Regions from separate parts of the Pseudomonas sp. P4_C4 genome, predicted to be linked through region 3. Evidence: predicted binding sites of a transcription regulator. Region 3 holds the regulator's gene; each other region holds the start of a gene.
What was found. Region 3 encodes sigma-54, which starts transcription at its own class of promoters, with help from an activator protein. Its sites were predicted from a motif close to ANTGGCATNNANNTTGCTNT; they were not measured.
Positions count from the first base shown of each region.

Region 1: a site for sigma-54 is predicted at 3,331-3,350, ahead of AC1DXW_RS06385 (flagellar hook-length control protein FliK). Genes of this name have one in related genera too.
Region 2: a site for sigma-54 is predicted at 3,029-3,048, ahead of flhA (flagellar biosynthesis protein FlhA). Genes of this name have one in related genera too.

Region 1 covers NZ_JBFUID010000007.1:93,355-98,301, reverse strand. The annotation lists gene fliN (flagellar motor switch protein FliN) at 1-156, opposite strand, end outside; gene fliM (flagellar motor switch protein FliM) at 223-1,191, opposite strand; gene fliL (flagellar basal body-associated protein FliL) at 1,201-1,704, opposite strand; gene AC1DXW_RS06385 (flagellar hook-length control protein FliK) at 1,918-3,282, opposite strand; gene AC1DXW_RS06380 (Hpt domain-containing protein) at 3,383-3,742, opposite strand; gene AC1DXW_RS06375 (ATP-binding SpoIIE family protein phosphatase) at 3,773-4,947, opposite strand, start outside.
Region 2 covers NZ_JBFUID010000007.1:100,001-105,076, reverse strand. The annotation lists gene flhF (flagellar biosynthesis protein FlhF) at 1-777, opposite strand, end outside; gene flhA (flagellar biosynthesis protein FlhA) at 789-2,918, opposite strand; gene flhB (flagellar biosynthesis protein FlhB) at 3,076-4,215, opposite strand; gene fliR (flagellar biosynthetic protein FliR) at 4,219-5,001, opposite strand; gene fliQ (flagellar biosynthesis protein FliQ) at 5,005-5,076, opposite strand, start outside.
Region 3 covers NZ_JBFUID010000008.1:107,728-112,803, forward strand. The annotation lists gene ptsN (PTS IIA-like nitrogen regulatory protein PtsN) at 1-252, opposite strand, end outside; gene hpf (ribosome hibernation-promoting factor, HPF/YfiA family) at 265-573, opposite strand; gene AC1DXW_RS07030 (RNA polymerase factor sigma-54) at 648-2,141, opposite strand; gene lptB (LPS export ABC transporter ATP-binding protein) at 2,414-3,139, opposite strand; gene lptA (lipopolysaccharide transport periplasmic protein LptA) at 3,139-3,687, opposite strand; gene lptC (LPS export ABC transporter periplasmic protein LptC) at 3,674-4,246, opposite strand; gene AC1DXW_RS07050 (KdsC family phosphatase) at 4,254-4,778, opposite strand; gene AC1DXW_RS07055 (KpsF/GutQ family sugar-phosphate isomerase) at 4,778-5,076, opposite strand, start outside.

The DNA of each region.
Region 1 (4,947 bases), on a different contig from region 3:
CACGCTGCCGAACTCTTCCATTGGCAGGCGGTTGGACGCGGAGCTGCCGGAATCGGCGGCCAGCAAGGCGTCGATGTCGGCCTGCCCGGCATCGCCGGTTTCTTCCAGGGCCGCAGCCCATTCATCGGCCAGTGCCTGATCGTCCTGCATGTTCATATTGTCAGTGTCCTCGGCGAGCAAAAATTCAGAATTCGGTTAATCGCGAATGGGTACGAGCGCCGGTCAACGGCGCTCGATCGGCTCGATCACTTGCAACGCCAGGTTGCCCTTGTGCGAGCCCATCTTGACCTTGAAGGCCGGCACGCCGTTGGCGCGCATGATCATTTCTTCCGGCATCTCGACCGGGATCACATCCCCCGGTTGCATGTGCAGGATGTCGCGCAGGCGCAACTGACGACGGGCCACCGTCGCACCGATCGGCACGTCGACGTCCAGCACGTCCTGGCGCAGGGCGTTGACCCAGCGCTCGTCCTGGTCGTCGAGGTCCGACTGGAAGCCGGCGTCGAGCATTTCGCGCACCGGCTCGATCATCGAGTACGGCATGGTCACGTGCAGGTCGCCGCCACCGCCATCGAGTTCGATGTGGAAGGTCGACACCACAATGGCCTCGCTCGGGCCGACGATGTTGGCCATGGCCGGGTTCACTTCCGAGTTGATGTACTCGAAGTTGACTTCCATGATCGCCTGCCAGGCTTCCTTCAAATCGACGAACGCCTGCTCCAGCACCATGCGCACCACACGCAGTTCGGTCGGGGTGAATTCACGCCCTTCGATCTTGGCGTGCCGGCCGTCACCGCCGAAGAAGTTGTCCACCAGCTTGAACACCAGCTTGGCGTCGAGGATGAACAGCGCGGTGCCGCGCAGGGGTTTGATCTTGACCAGGTTGAGACTGGTCGGCACGTACAGCGAGTGCACGTATTCGCCGAACTTCATCACCTGCACGCCGCCGACCGCCACGTCCGCCGAGCGACGCAGCATGTTGAACATGCTGATGCGGGTATAGCGGGCGAAACGCTCGTTGATCATTTCCAGGGTCGGCATGCGTCCACGGACGATGCGATCCTGGCTGGTCAGGTCATAGCTTTTGACGGTGCCGGGTTCGGCAGCGTTTTCGGTCTGTACCAGACCATCGTCGACGCCATGCAACAGCGCGTCGATCTCATCCTGGGACAGCAGGTCCTGCACGGCCATGTCGTGTTCCTACTGCAGTACGAAATTAGTGAAAAGCAACTGTTCGATCACCACTTTGCCGAGCTCTTTCTGCGCCACTTCCTGGACGCTGGCGGTGGCTTTCTGCCGCAGCATTTCCTGTCCGACCGGCGAGGCGAGGGTCGCGAAGTCCTGCCCGGAAAACAGCATGACCAGGTTATTGCGGATCACCGGCATGTGGACCTTGAGCGCATCCAGGTCTGCCTGGTTGCGCGCGAGCATGGTGATGCTCACTTGCATGTAGCGCTGGCGACCGTTCTGGTTGAAGTTGGCGACGAAAGCCGGCGCCATCGACTCGAAAATCGCTGGCTGTTTGCCGACGGGAGCGACTTGCGCCTCGGCGGCGGCAGGCTTGCTCTGAGCGCTGTGCATGAAGTACCAGGTCGCCCCCACGGACACACCGATCGCCAGCAGCAGGGCCACCACGATCACGATAATCAGCTTGAGTTTGCCTTTGGTTGCGGGGTCTTTTACTGCTGCGTCGCTCTTCGCCATGCCAATAATCCGTCACTAATCGGGTTTTCACAGTCGCACGGCAAGGCAAGAGCAAGTGTTATGCCATGTAGGAGCGAGCCTGCTCGCGAAAGACGTGAGAGCGCCGCGTTTATTCAGATGGCCCTCGTCATCGTTTAACTCCATCGCGAGCAAGCTCGCTCCTACAGAGGGTTCGTTCCCATGCCATGGGAACGATTGGAGTGATGGCTTTGATCAGGCGTAGTAATCGACCACACTGGAGCCGATCACGCGGGTGGTATTGGCAGCCACTTCAGCGACGCCCGGGGCCACGTCGTCATCCATTGAATCGAGGCGACCGCCGCTGGCATTGGTCCGCCCGCTCTGGCTTTGCCGGGCCTGTTCCTGCCCTTGGTGCGAACCACGGGACTGGTCCGAAACGTTGACATCGACCTGCCCCATGCCCTGCTGCGCGAACATGTCGCGCAAGCGATGGACCTGGCCATCCAGCGCCTCACGGACACCCGGGTGCGCACTCATGAAGGTGACCTGGGTCTGCTGATCGGGAACCATGTTCACCCGAATGTCCAGACGCCCGAGTTCAGCGGGCTGCAACTGGATGTCCGCGGCCTTGAGGCTGGCGCTGGACAGGTACATGACCCGGTTCACCACCTCTTCGGTCCACCCGCTCTGATGCATGGCGATCGGCTGGTTCACCGGCAAGGCATTGGCGGTCTTCGGTGTGGCCGCCTGGGTCAGCGCGGCCAGACGGTTGGCGAAATCATCGACACGGGTGTCGCTGCTGGCGGACTTGAGGTCTTTCAGGCCGTCATCGAGCAACCCGCTGAAAGCCTTGTCATCCCCTTGGCTGGTGCTGTTCTTGTCGGCCTGAACATCCAGCAGGGTCGCCATGCCGGCGGCAAAGTTTTGCGCCGGTGTCAGCTCACCGTCAGCCTGGGCTTGTGCCTGTGTCGGTGCAGCCTCGGGCTGCGCCTGGCTGGAAGCCGAAACGTGACCGCTCTGCTCCATTGCCAGGCGTAACGCTGGCAGGGCGTCGAGCGGATCGGCCTCGGGATCGAAATCGCCGTCAGCAGCAGCCTGTGCCGGTGTGGCTGTCACGGTGATTGCTGCGGCAACCGGCGTGTCAACCGTTGGCGGCACAATGTTGGCCACGGCAGGTGTTGCCGGCGCTGACACAGTTACTACTGGCTGTACGGCTTGCTGCAACGAAGGATCAAGCGCCGGATCGAGCGGTGCGGTATCGACGACCGGAGCACGGTCGACATCTGACGCCTCATTGTCGGCGGTCTTGTCGTCAGCCTGCACCGGCGTATCGGAAGGCAAGGATTTGCCGCCATCGGCAACCACCGGCTCCCCGGCGGCAGACTTGTCGTCGCCAGCGTCTTTTTCTCCGGCGACATCGGAGCTTTTTTCGCGACTCGGCTTGACCGAGGCATCCGCCGACGCATTGGGCTTGTTCTGGGCCTGATTGGCATAGACATGAGCGAAGCTTGCGGCCTTGTCCCCAGGCTCAGCGGTCAGCGCCGGAGGATTGGCGCAGGCCGCTTGAATCTTGGCCTGCCTGGAGGCCTGAAGCAGAATATTGGGGGTAACGGGCATGAAACAGTCTCCGCTGCACGGGGCTCGTAAGTACAGTTGGACGAGTTAAATGCAAAGGTCGAGCCAGTTTCACTCGAAGGAGACAAAATGCAGCGCATGCTCAGATTTTCGCTGGGCAACGCTGTCGTTCAGCTTCGTACAGAGGCCGGATAGCGGCGAATTCGCGGTCGATTTCGCCGACCAGTTCCTGAACGGCGGCACATGGCAAATCTTTGGCCCGCTGTTCAAGTTGATGGCAGAGCTCGGTCAGCCTGACTGCACCCATATTGCTGCTGCTGCCCTTGAAGCTATGGGCGGTTGCAACGAGCAGTGCAGTACTGTCAGTCGTTCGCAAGACGTTAATGCGCTCTTCGGAGTCCGCAAGAAAGATATCCAGCAAATCCGCATAGCCCTCTTCCATCACTTCCTGCAATGCACTCAGCACGCCGTGATCCACATGTTTGTCGTTTTTGTCGTTCATTTGCTCACTCCTTGATCAAGAATGCGCGGATTACTCCGCAGCCTTCCAGATAAACTCCACGCGTGCACTTCGACCATCGTCGGTCCAGCGGGCATTACGCCCCAACTGACGGATCAGACTGACCCCGCGTCCCGACAGGCGGATGTCATCCACAGGTCTTTTCATCACCCGCTCGACATCGAAACCCTTGCCGCTGTCTTCGATGCGAATGGTCAGGCAACCGCCGTCGTCTGTTGGCGCCACCTGCAAATGCAACCGTACATAGCCTTCCTGAAGTTCGTCCAGCCGGGTATTGCGTTGCTGATAATAACGCGCAAAACCCGATGCATCGCGCTTGAGGCTCGAGTCCAGCCCCAGCACGCCATGCTCCAGCGCGTTGGAATAGAGTTCCGCCAGCACACTGTAGAGCGCACCGCTCTGGGCCCGCAGACCATGCACCTCAAGCAGCAACTGCAACAGATAGGGCAACGGATTGAAGCGCTTGAGCGTGGCGGCGCGAAACTCGAAGCTCACCGACCAGTCCAGCGGGCACGACTGGCCGCTGTCGGAGTAGACCAACGCCGGCGCAGTGATCTGCGCCGACTCCAACAGGCTGACTTCGACCATGCTGACATCGTCGCGCGCTTCTGCGCCAAACTGTCGCAGCGCCCGCTCGATCTCTTCGAACAGCGCATCTGGCTGCCGATTGGCGGCAAACACCTGCTGCAATCGCTGCACGCCAAACAACTGGTCATTGGCGTCGCAGGTATCGATCACCCCATCGGACAGGAGAAACACCCGATCCCCGAGCGCCATGGGAAACACCTCGGTACGCTCATCGAAGGATTCCGGGCTCAGCACACCCAAAGGCAGATGCCGCGCCGGCAGAGGCGTTCGCTCGCCACTGGCAATGCAATGCAGATAACCGTCGGGCATTCCGCCGTTCCAGACTTCCACCGAACGACGCTGAAAACTCAGGCACAGCAACGTGGCACAGCAGAACATGTCCACCGGCAGGATGCGCTTGAGCTTGGCATTCATCTCGCGCAGGGTTTCCGCCAGGCCATAGCCCTTGGTGGTCATCCCGTAGAAGACTTCGGCCAGGGGCATGGCACCCACCGCCGCCGGCAGACCGTGGCCGGTGAAGTCGCCCAGCAACACGTGCATGTCTCCGGCCGGGGTGAACGCGGCCAGTAACAGGTCGCCGTTGAACAGCGCATAGGGCG
Region 2 (5,076 bases), on a different contig from region 3:
GCTCACCAGTGCAATGTTCTGCGCGCCGTACTTGAGCACGTAACGGGCCGCCAGCTTGGCCAGGGTGGTGGTCTTGCCCATGCCGGCTGGGCCGACCATGGCGATCACACCGCCCTCCTCCAGCGGCTCGACTTCGGGGGTAACGATCATGCGCGCCAGGTGCGCCAGCAACATGCGCCAGGCCTGACGAGGTTCTTCGATTTCGCTGATCAGCGCCAGCAGGTCGCGCGACAACGGGCCTGACAGGCCAATGCGTTGCAGGCGACGCCAGAGGTTGGCCTGGTCCGGACGGCTGCCTTGCAGCTGATTCCAGGCCAGGGAGCCCAGCTGGACTTCCATGAGCTCGCGCAAGCTGTTGAGCTCGAATCGCATCGAGTCGAACGCCCGCGGGTCCACGCCAGTGGAGGCTGGTGCAGCGGCCGGTGCGGGGCGACGGGGTTCGGCGTAGGTCGGCTCGATCAACGGCTCGGCTGCGGTGAGCGGCAAGCCGGCGAACAACTGGCGATTGGTCGCATTATCGCTCTCGCCGACGCCACGCAGGCTCAGTTCGGCCTGGGCAGTGACGATCCGCGACTGAGTCTTGCGCAGCTCGTCTTCGAGTTCCATGTTCGGAACCCGCGGCGCCAGCGCCGACAACTTGTAATCCAGCGCTGCCGTCAGCTCGACACCCCCGGCGATCCGGCGGTTGCCAATGATGGCGGCATCAGCGCCCAGCTCATCGCGAACCAGCTTCATGGCCTGACGCATATCGGCGGCGAAAAAACGCTTAACTTGCATAAACCACTACCTCAGCCGTTGGGCCCTACTGTCGCAACGATGGTCACTTGCTTGTTGTCAGGGATTTCCTGGTAAGCCAACACGTGCAAACCCGGGACTGCGAGCCGGCCGAATCGCGAGAGCATCGCGCGAACCGGACCGGCCACCAGCAGAATCACCGGCTGACCTTGCATCTCCTGGCGCTGCGCTGCGTCGATCAACGAACGTTGCAGCTTCTCAGCCATGCTTGGCTCCAGCAGAACGCCCTCTTCCGAGCCTTGCCCGGCCTTTTGCAGACTATTGAGCAATATCTGTTCCAACCTTGGCTCCAGCGTGATGACTGGCAGCTCCGACTCAGTGCCTACAATGCTTTGCACGATTGCACGGGATACGCCAACCCGCACGGCAGCCACCAGCGCGGCGGTATCTTGACTCTTGGCGGCATTGTTGGCGATGGCCTCGGCAATGCTGCGGATGTCGCGCACCGGCACTTGCTCGGCCAACAGAGCTTGCAGCACCTTGAGCAGCTGCGACAGCGAAACCACGCCAGGCACCAGCTCCTCGGCCAGTTTCGGCGAGCTTTTGCCCAGCAATTGCATGAGCTGCTGCACTTCTTCGTGACCGATCAGTTCACTGGAATGCTTGTAGAGAATCTGGTTCAAGTGGGTAGCCACTACGGTACTGGCATCGACCACCGTATAACCGAGGGATTGCGCCTGGGCGCGCTGGCTGATTTCAATCCAGACCGCCTCCAGACCGAAAGCCGGATCTTTGGCGGTAATGCCGTTGAGCGTGCCGTAGACCTGTCCCGGGTTGATCGCCAGTTCGCGATCCGGGTAAATCTCTGCTTCGGCCAGGATCACCCCCATGAGGGTCAGGCGATAGGCACTGGGCGCCAGGTCGAGGTTGTCGCGGATATGCACGGTCGGCATCAGGAAGCCCAGGTCCTGGGACAGCTTCTTGCGCACCCCCTTGATCCGCGCCAGCAACTGGCCACCCTGGTTGCGGTCCACCAGCGGAATCAGGCGATAACCCACTTCAAGGCCGATCATGTCGATGGGCGTCACGTCATCCCAGCCAAGCTCCTTGGTTTCCTGGGCGCGGGCAGGCGACGGCAGCAACTCCTGCTGGCGCTTGACCTCTTGCAGGGCCTGCACCTTGGCGACGTTCTGCTTTTTCCAGAACAGGTAAGCGCCACCGGCCGCCAGGGCCGCCATGCTCAGGAACGAGAAGTGCGGCATGCCGGGCACCAGGCCCATGACCGCCATCAAGCCTGCCGCCACCGCCAGCGCCTTGGGCGAGGCGAACATCTGGCGATTGATTTGCTTGCCCATGTCTTCCGAACCGGAAGCACGGGTCACCATGATCGCGGCGGCTGTCGATAACAACAGTGATGGCAATTGCGCCACCAAACCGTCACCGATGGTCAACAGCGCATACACCTTGCCGGCGTCGGCGAAGTTCATGTTGTGCTGGAAGATACCGACCGCCATGCCGCCGATCAGGTTGATGAACAGGATCAACAGCCCGGCGATGGCGTCACCACGGACGAATTTGCTGGCACCGTCCATGGAGCCGTAGAACTCGGCTTCCTGGGCCACTTCCGAACGACGGGCTTTGGCCTGGGCCTGATCGATCAGGCCGGCGTTGAGGTCGGCGTCGATCGCCATTTGCTTGCCGGGCATCGCATCGAGGGTGAAACGCGCGCTCACCTCGGAAATCCGCCCCGCGCCCTTGGTCACCACGACGAAGTTGATGATCATCAAGATCGCGAAGACCACGATACCGACCACGTAGTTACCGCCGATCACCACCTCGCCGAACGCCTGGATCACCTTGCCGGCCGCCGCATGACCGTCCTGACCGTGGAGCATCACCACCCGCGTGGAGGCCACGTTCAACGCCAGGCGCAACAGCGTCGCCACCAGCAGAATGGTCGGGAACACCGCGAAATCCAGCGGCCGCAAGGCGTAGACGCACACCAGCAGCACGACGATGGACAGGGCAATGTTGAAGGTGAAGAACACGTCCAGCAGGAACGGCGGCACCGGCAACATCATCATCGCCAGCATGACCAGCAACAACAGCGGCACGCCCAGATTGCCTCGACTGAGGTCGGCAATGTTGCTGCGGGCACTGTTGATTAACTGAGAGCGATCCACCGGTTTTCCCCGTTCCTTTAAAGCAAACTTTTGACGCCCGAAGCAGGCGCAGAGCGGCTACTGCAAGAAGCTTTCCAACTTTTGCGAGGGATTGGGATAGAGGGTTTCATTGCGCAATTCGATTGCCAGCGAAGAGGTCGGCAGAGACAACGCGAAATCAGGAATCGCGGCGCAGATCCGGCGGAATCGGCAGGTCATCCTTGAGCGGATCCGGTCGCTTGCCCTTGCCCGCCCGGTACTGTCGAATCTGATAAACGTAAGCCAGCACCTGCGCGACCGCCAGGTACAGCCCGCCGGGAATTTCCTGCTCAAGCTCGGTGGAGTAGTAGATCGAGCGCGCCAGCGCCGGCGACTCCAGCAGCAGGATCTCGTTGGCCGCCGCGATCTCACGGATCTTCAGGGCCAGGAAGTCGCTGCCCTTGGCCAGCAATACCGGCGCATTACCCTTTTCCGGGTCGTACTTGAGGGCCACGGCGTAGTGCGTCGGGTTGGTGATGACCACGTCAGCCTCGGGAATGGCGGCCATCATCCGGCGCTGGGACATCTCGCGCTGCAGCTGTCGAATCCGCTGCTTGACCTCCGGCCGCCCCTCTTGATCCTTGTGCTCGTCACGCACTTCCTGCTTGGTCATCAGCAGTTTCTTGTGGCTTTCCCAGAGCTGCACCGGCACATCCACCACAGCGATCAGGATCAGCCCGCACGCCATCCACAAGGTGCTCCAGCCCACCACTTGCAGGCTGTGAATGATCGCCCTGTCCAAGGGCTCATGGGCGATGCGCAGCAGGTCATCGATGTCCGATGACAACACCGCCAGCGCCACGAACAGGATGATGATGAACTTGGCCAAAGCCTTGAGCAGTTCGATCAGCGACTTGGTCGAGAACATGCGCTTGAGGCCGGGACCGGGGTTCAAGCGGCTGAATTTGGGCGCCATGGAACTCGCCGCGAACAGCCAGCCACCCAGGGAAATCGGACCGATGATGGCGGCCAGCACCAAGGTGATCATCACGGGCTGGATCGACCACAGGGCAATTTGCCCCGAGCGCATCAGGTAGGTGGCCATGGAGCGCTGATCCAGTATCACTTCCCGCGGCAGCGAGAAATTGATGCGCATCAGCTCCATCATGTCCTGCGCCATGGCGCCGCCAAAAATCAGCAGCGCCGAGGCACCGACCAGCATGATCGCCAGGGTGTTGAGTTCCTTGGACCGGGCTACCTCACCCTTTTCACGGGAGTCCTGCTTGCGCTTCTCCGTGGGGTCTTCTGTTTTGTCCTGACCGCTTTCGCTCTCAGCCATGACTCAGCTCGCCCGCGCCATTTCGCGTAATAACTGCAAGGCCTCGGAGGCCAGCGGTTGATACTGGTTGAGAATGTCCGCCAGCCCGACCCAGACGATGAACAGCCCAAGCACCAGGATCAGCGGGAAGCCGACCGAGAAAATATTGAGTTGCGGCGCCGCCCGGGTCATGACGCCAAACGCGATGTTGACCACCAGCAGCGCGGTGATCGCCGGCAGCACCAGCAACAACGCCGAACCGAGCACCCAGCCGAGCTTGCCGGCCAGTTCCCAGTAGTGATTGACCATCAGGCCGCCACCCACCGGCAACGTGGTGAAACTCTCGGTGAGGATCTCGAACACCACCAGATGACCGTTCATGGACAGGAACAGCAGCGTCACCAGCATGGTGAAAAACTGCCCGATCACCGCCGTCGATACGCCGTTGGCCGGGTCGATCATGGAAGCGAAGCCCATGCCCATCTGGATGGCGACGATCTGCCCGGCCACCACAAAGGCCTGAAAGAACAGCTGCAAGGAGAAGCCCATCACCGCACCGATGAGAATCTGCTCGGCAATCAGCAACAGCCCGCTCAGATCCAGGGCATTCACCGGCGGCATCGGCGGCAAGCCCGGCGCGATGACCACGGTAATGGCCAGCGCGAAATACAGGCGAATGCGCCGCGGCAGCAAGGTCGTGCCGAACACCGGCATGACCATCAGCAAGGAGCCGACGCGAAACAGCGGCAACATGAACGTCGCCACCCAAGTGCTGATCTGCGTATCGGTCAGCGCAAGCAGTGACATGGTTTAGCCGATGACCTGAGGAATGCTGCCGTACAACTGCAGGATGTAATCCATGAAGGTCTGCACCATCCATGG
Region 3 (5,076 bases):
CAGGTGCATCAATGCACTGATGGGTGAAACACAGCCCTTGAGACGGCAGTGTGGAATAGCGATGCCGTTGCCAAAACCGGTGGAGCCGAGTTTTTCACGGGCAATCAGTGCCTCGAAGACATCTTGCATCTCCAGGGCCGGCACTTCGCGGGCGATCAGATTGGCAATTTGCTCGAGGGCTTTCTTTTTACTGCCGCCCGGCACGTTCACCAGGGAACGGCCGGGGGTCAGGATACTTTCAAGTCGGATCATGGGTTGGGAGTGTTAACGACCGGTTGCACCCTGGAGGAGGCTCTGGGTCTTTTCCTTATGCTTTTTGAGTTGTTTATCCAGCTTGTCGGTGAGTGCGTCGATCGCGGCGTACATATCGGTATGTTCCGCGTTGGCGACCACTTCATTCCCGGGAATATGCAGCGTGGCTTCGATTTTCTGCTTCAGTTTTTCGACGGTCATCGTGACCTGCACATTAGTGATCTTGTCGAAATGTCGCTCCAATCGTTCGAGTTTTTCGCCGATGTAGGTGCGAAGAGGTTCGGTCACTTCCAGTTGGTGTCCACTGATGTTGACTTGCATACAGCTTCTCCTTCGTTGCCAGTGCATAAAGCGGCAGGCAGAAATGCCTGCCACTGGAACGCTGTGGCGTGGCTCTACATCAACCGCTTGCGTTCGCTCGAAGGCGCGATCCCGAGGGATTCGCGGTACTTGGCGACGGTGCGGCGAGCCACCTGAATGCCTTGTGCCTCCAGTAAACCAGCGATCTTGCTGTCACTCAATGGCTTTTTCTGATTTTCCGCGGCAACCAGTTTTTTGATGATCGCGCGGATCGCCGTGGACGAGCATTCGCCGCCTTCGGAGGTGCTGACGTGACTGGAGAAAAAGTACTTCAGTTCATAAATGCCCCGGGGGGTGTGCATGAACTTCTGGGTGGTCACCCGTGAAATCGTCGACTCATGCATGCCGACCGCTTCGGCGATGTCATGCAGGACCAGCGGCTTCATGGCTTCGTCGCCATATTCGAGGAAACCACGCTGATGCTCGACGATCTGGGTGGCAACCTTCATAAGGGTTTCATTGCGGCTTTGCAGGCTCTTGATGAACCAGCGGGCCTCCTGCAACTGATTGCGCATGAACGTGTTGTCGGCGCTGGTGTCGGCGCGGCGCACGAAACCAGCGTACTGGGCGTTGACCCGCAGCCGTGGCACCGACTCCTGATTCAGCTCCACCAGCCAGCGCTCGTTGTCCTTGCGCACGATAACGTCAGGAACGACATACTCGGCTTCGGTGGACTCGATCTGCGAACCCGGGCGCGGGTTGAGGCTCTGGACCAGCTCGATGACCTGGCGTAGTTCATCTTCCTTGAGCTTCATGCGGCGCATCAGTTGGCTATAGTCGCGGCTGCCAAGCAAGTCGATGTAATCGGTGACCAGGCGCTTGGCCTCAGCCAGCCAAGGGGTCTTGGCGGGTAGCTGGCGCAATTGCAGCAGCAGGCATTCGCCCAGGTTGCGGGCGCCGATGCCGGCGGGCTCGAATTGCTGGATGCGATGCAGGACCGCTTCGATTTCGTCCAGTTCGATGTCCAGTTCCGGATCGAAGGCGTCGAGGATTTCCTCGAGGGTTTCGTCCAGGTAGCCCTGATTGTTGATGCAGTCGATCAGGGTCACGGCGATCAGGCGATCGGTGTCGGACATCGGGGCCAGGTTCAGTTGCCACAGCAAGTGGCTTTGCAAGCTTTCGCCGGCCGAGGTACGGGTGGTGAAGTCCCACTCGTCGTCGTCATTGCTGGGCAGGCTGCTGGCGCTGGTCTGGTAAACGTCTTCCCACGCGGTGTCGACGGGGAGTTCGTTGGGGATGCGCTCGTTCCAGTCACCCTCATCGAGGTTATCAACCGTCGGGGCGGTTTCCTGGTAGGAGGGTTCCTGGATGTCGGTGTTGGGCTTCTGTTCGGCGTTGTCGGCCAAGGGGTCGGTGTTATCGAAGTCGTCGCCTTCTTCCTGGCGTTCGAGCATCGGATTGGACTCCAGGGCCTCCTGGATTTCCTGTTGCAGGTCCAGGGTCGACAATTGGAGCAGGCGGATAGCCTGTTGCAGCTGCGGTGTCATCGTCAGCTGCTGGCCCATTCTCAAGACTAGCGATGGTTTCATGGCAGGGGCTTAACACCTTATTCGCCGGCGCACACGCGCCATCCACTACAGGGCGCCGGGGCGCCAAACATAAGCAAATTATATGCCTGAAACTGTAGAGTTTGCCTAGAGCGCTGTAACAATAAAAAGCTGCAATGTTTTGTTGACAGGTTGCTCCGGCCGGCTCTTGAACATCTTTGAGGCGTCGTGTTTGCCTAGAGCGCTGTAACAATAAAAAAGAGTTGTTTTTTATCGAGACAAGCGCTCGTCGACCAGTCTCGCATCTCGGTGTCTTACAGGCGGAATTCGTGGCCCAGGTACACTTCCTTCACCAGGTCGTTGGCCAGGATGGTTTCAGCGTCGCCTTCGGCGATCAGTTGGCCGTCGTTGACGATGTAGGCGGTTTCGCAGATATCCAGGGTTTCACGAACGTTGTGGTCGGTGATCAGCACGCCAATGCCTTTGGCCTTGAGGTGGTGAATGATCTGCTTGATGTCCCCGACCGAAATCGGGTCCACGCCGGCGAAGGGTTCGTCGAGGAGGATGAATTTCGGGTTGGTGGCCAGGGCTCGGGCGATTTCCACGCGACGGCGCTCACCACCAGACAGGCTCATGCCGAGGTTGTCGCGGATGTGGCTGATGTGGAATTCCTGCAGCAGGCTTTCCAGTTCCTTGCGCCGACCGGCCTTGTCGAGTTCCTTGCGGGTCTCGAGGATGGCCATGATGTTGTCGGCCACCGACAGTTTGCGGAAGATCGATGCTTCTTGCGGCAGGTAGCCGATACCAGCCTTTGCGCGGCCGTGCATCGGCTGGTGGCTGATGTCCAGGTCATCGATCAGGACGCGGCCCTGGTCGGCCTGCACCAGACCGACGATCATGTAGAAGCAGGTGGTCTTGCCGGCACCGTTCGGGCCAAGCAGGCCGACGATCTGACCGCTGTCGATGGACAGGCTGACGTCGCGCACGACCTGGCGGCTCTTGTAGCTCTTGGCCAGATGCTGAGCTTTCAGAGTTGCCATTACTGGGCCTTTTTCTCGTCGGTTTTCTTCTTCGGCTGGATCACCATGTCGATACGCGGACGCGACTCGGTCACCTTGCTGCCGGTGGCGCGACCGGCGCTGGCCAGCTTCTTCTCGGTGTCGTAGACGATTTTCTCACCTTGGGTGGTGTTGTTGTCCTTGTCGATGACTTTGGCCTTGTCGATCAGCACAACGCGATTTTGCGTTGCGTGGTACTGGATGGTCACACCCCAGCCCTGGACGGGTTTGGTGTCGCCCGCCGTTTGCAGTTGCTCGAAGTAGGCCAGGTTGCCCACCGAGGTAACCACGTCGATGTCGCCATTCGGGGTGCGGGTCATGGTCACCTTGTTGCCGGTAACCTTCATCGTACCTTGGGTAATGATCACGTCACCGGTATAGATGGCAATACCTTGCTTGTCGTCCAGTTGGGCATCGTCGGCCTGAATGCGGATAGGCTGCTGTTGATCTTCCGGCAGAGCCCAGGCGCTCACGCTTCCCAGTGCTGCGCCCAGACTGAGCAAAATCGGGAGGGTTTTAACGAGCCTCATACTGTCCTCTTACGTTCGATAGCAGGTGTATCCTGCTTTCTTTCAAATACGCCTTCATTCCCTTGCCAGTCGATACACCGCCAGCGCCGTCGATTCTAACGTCTTGCTCTGTCTGCGCATATTGCTGCTGCGGGAACACGGTCATGCGGGTGCTGGTGATCAGGGTTTTACGGTTTTTCTCGTCGAAGCGCGTGATACGCACGTCATCGATCAGTTCGACCTGTGTGCCATCAGGGTTGACCTCGCCGTGCAGGCTCTGGACGTGCCACGGAAATTCAGTGCCGCGGAACACATTCAGGTCGGGGTTGGTCAGCAATGTCACCTCGGTCGCTTTCAGGTGCTCGACCTTGTCGGACACCAGATCATATTGCAGCTTGCCGTCCGGCAGGTACTGCACGCTGTGGGCGTTGATGGCGTAATAGTCGATCGCGCTTTCATCGACCGGCGTTACCGGCTTGTCGAGGAAGCGTTCCGGGCTGATGTTCCAGTAGCCAGCCGCGGCGAATATCGCCGCGATGCAACTGTACATCAGGGTGTTGCGAAACTTTTTGCTCAGCATAGTGGGCTCACAGGTACGCCGCATTGGCCGCATCGAGGCGGTCCTGGGCGCGCAGGATCAGTTCGCAGAATTCGCGAGCGGCACCTTCACCACCACGGGCGAGGGTGATGCCGTGAGCGTGTTCACGCACGAAGCTGGCGGCATTGGCCACCGCCATGCCCAGGCCGACGCGGCGAATCACCGGCAGGTCCGGCAAGTCATCGCCGAGGTAGGCCACCTGTTCATAGCTCAGGTTGAGTTGGGCCAGCAGTTCGTCGAGTACCACCAGTTTATCCTCACGACCCTGATAGAGATGCGGGATGCCGAGGTTTTTGGCTCGTCGCTCGACCACCGGAGTCTTGCGGCCACTGATGATGGCGGTCTGCACACCGGCGGCCATCAGCATCTTGATGCCCTGGCCGTCGAGTGTGTTGAACGTCTTGAATTCGCTGCCGTCTTCGAGGAAGTACAGGCGCCCGTCGGTCAGCACGCCATCGACATCGAACACCGCCAGTTTGATCTGTTTGCCGCGTTGCAACAGGTCCGCACTCATTACATTACTCCTGCACGAAGCAAGTCGTGCATGTTCAAGGCGCCGACCGGGCGGTCTTCACGGTCGACCACGACAAGCGCGTTGATTTTATGATCTTCCATGATTTTCAGCGCTTCGGCGGCGAGCATTTCGGCGCGGGCAGTCTTGCCGTGTGCAGTCATGACCTGGTCGATGGTAGCGCTATGGATGTCGATGCTACGGTCCAGCGTGCGACGCAAGTCACCGTCGGTAAAGATCCCGGCCAGCTTTCCATCGGCTTCCAGGACCACGGTCATGCCCAGGCCTTTGCGGGTCATTT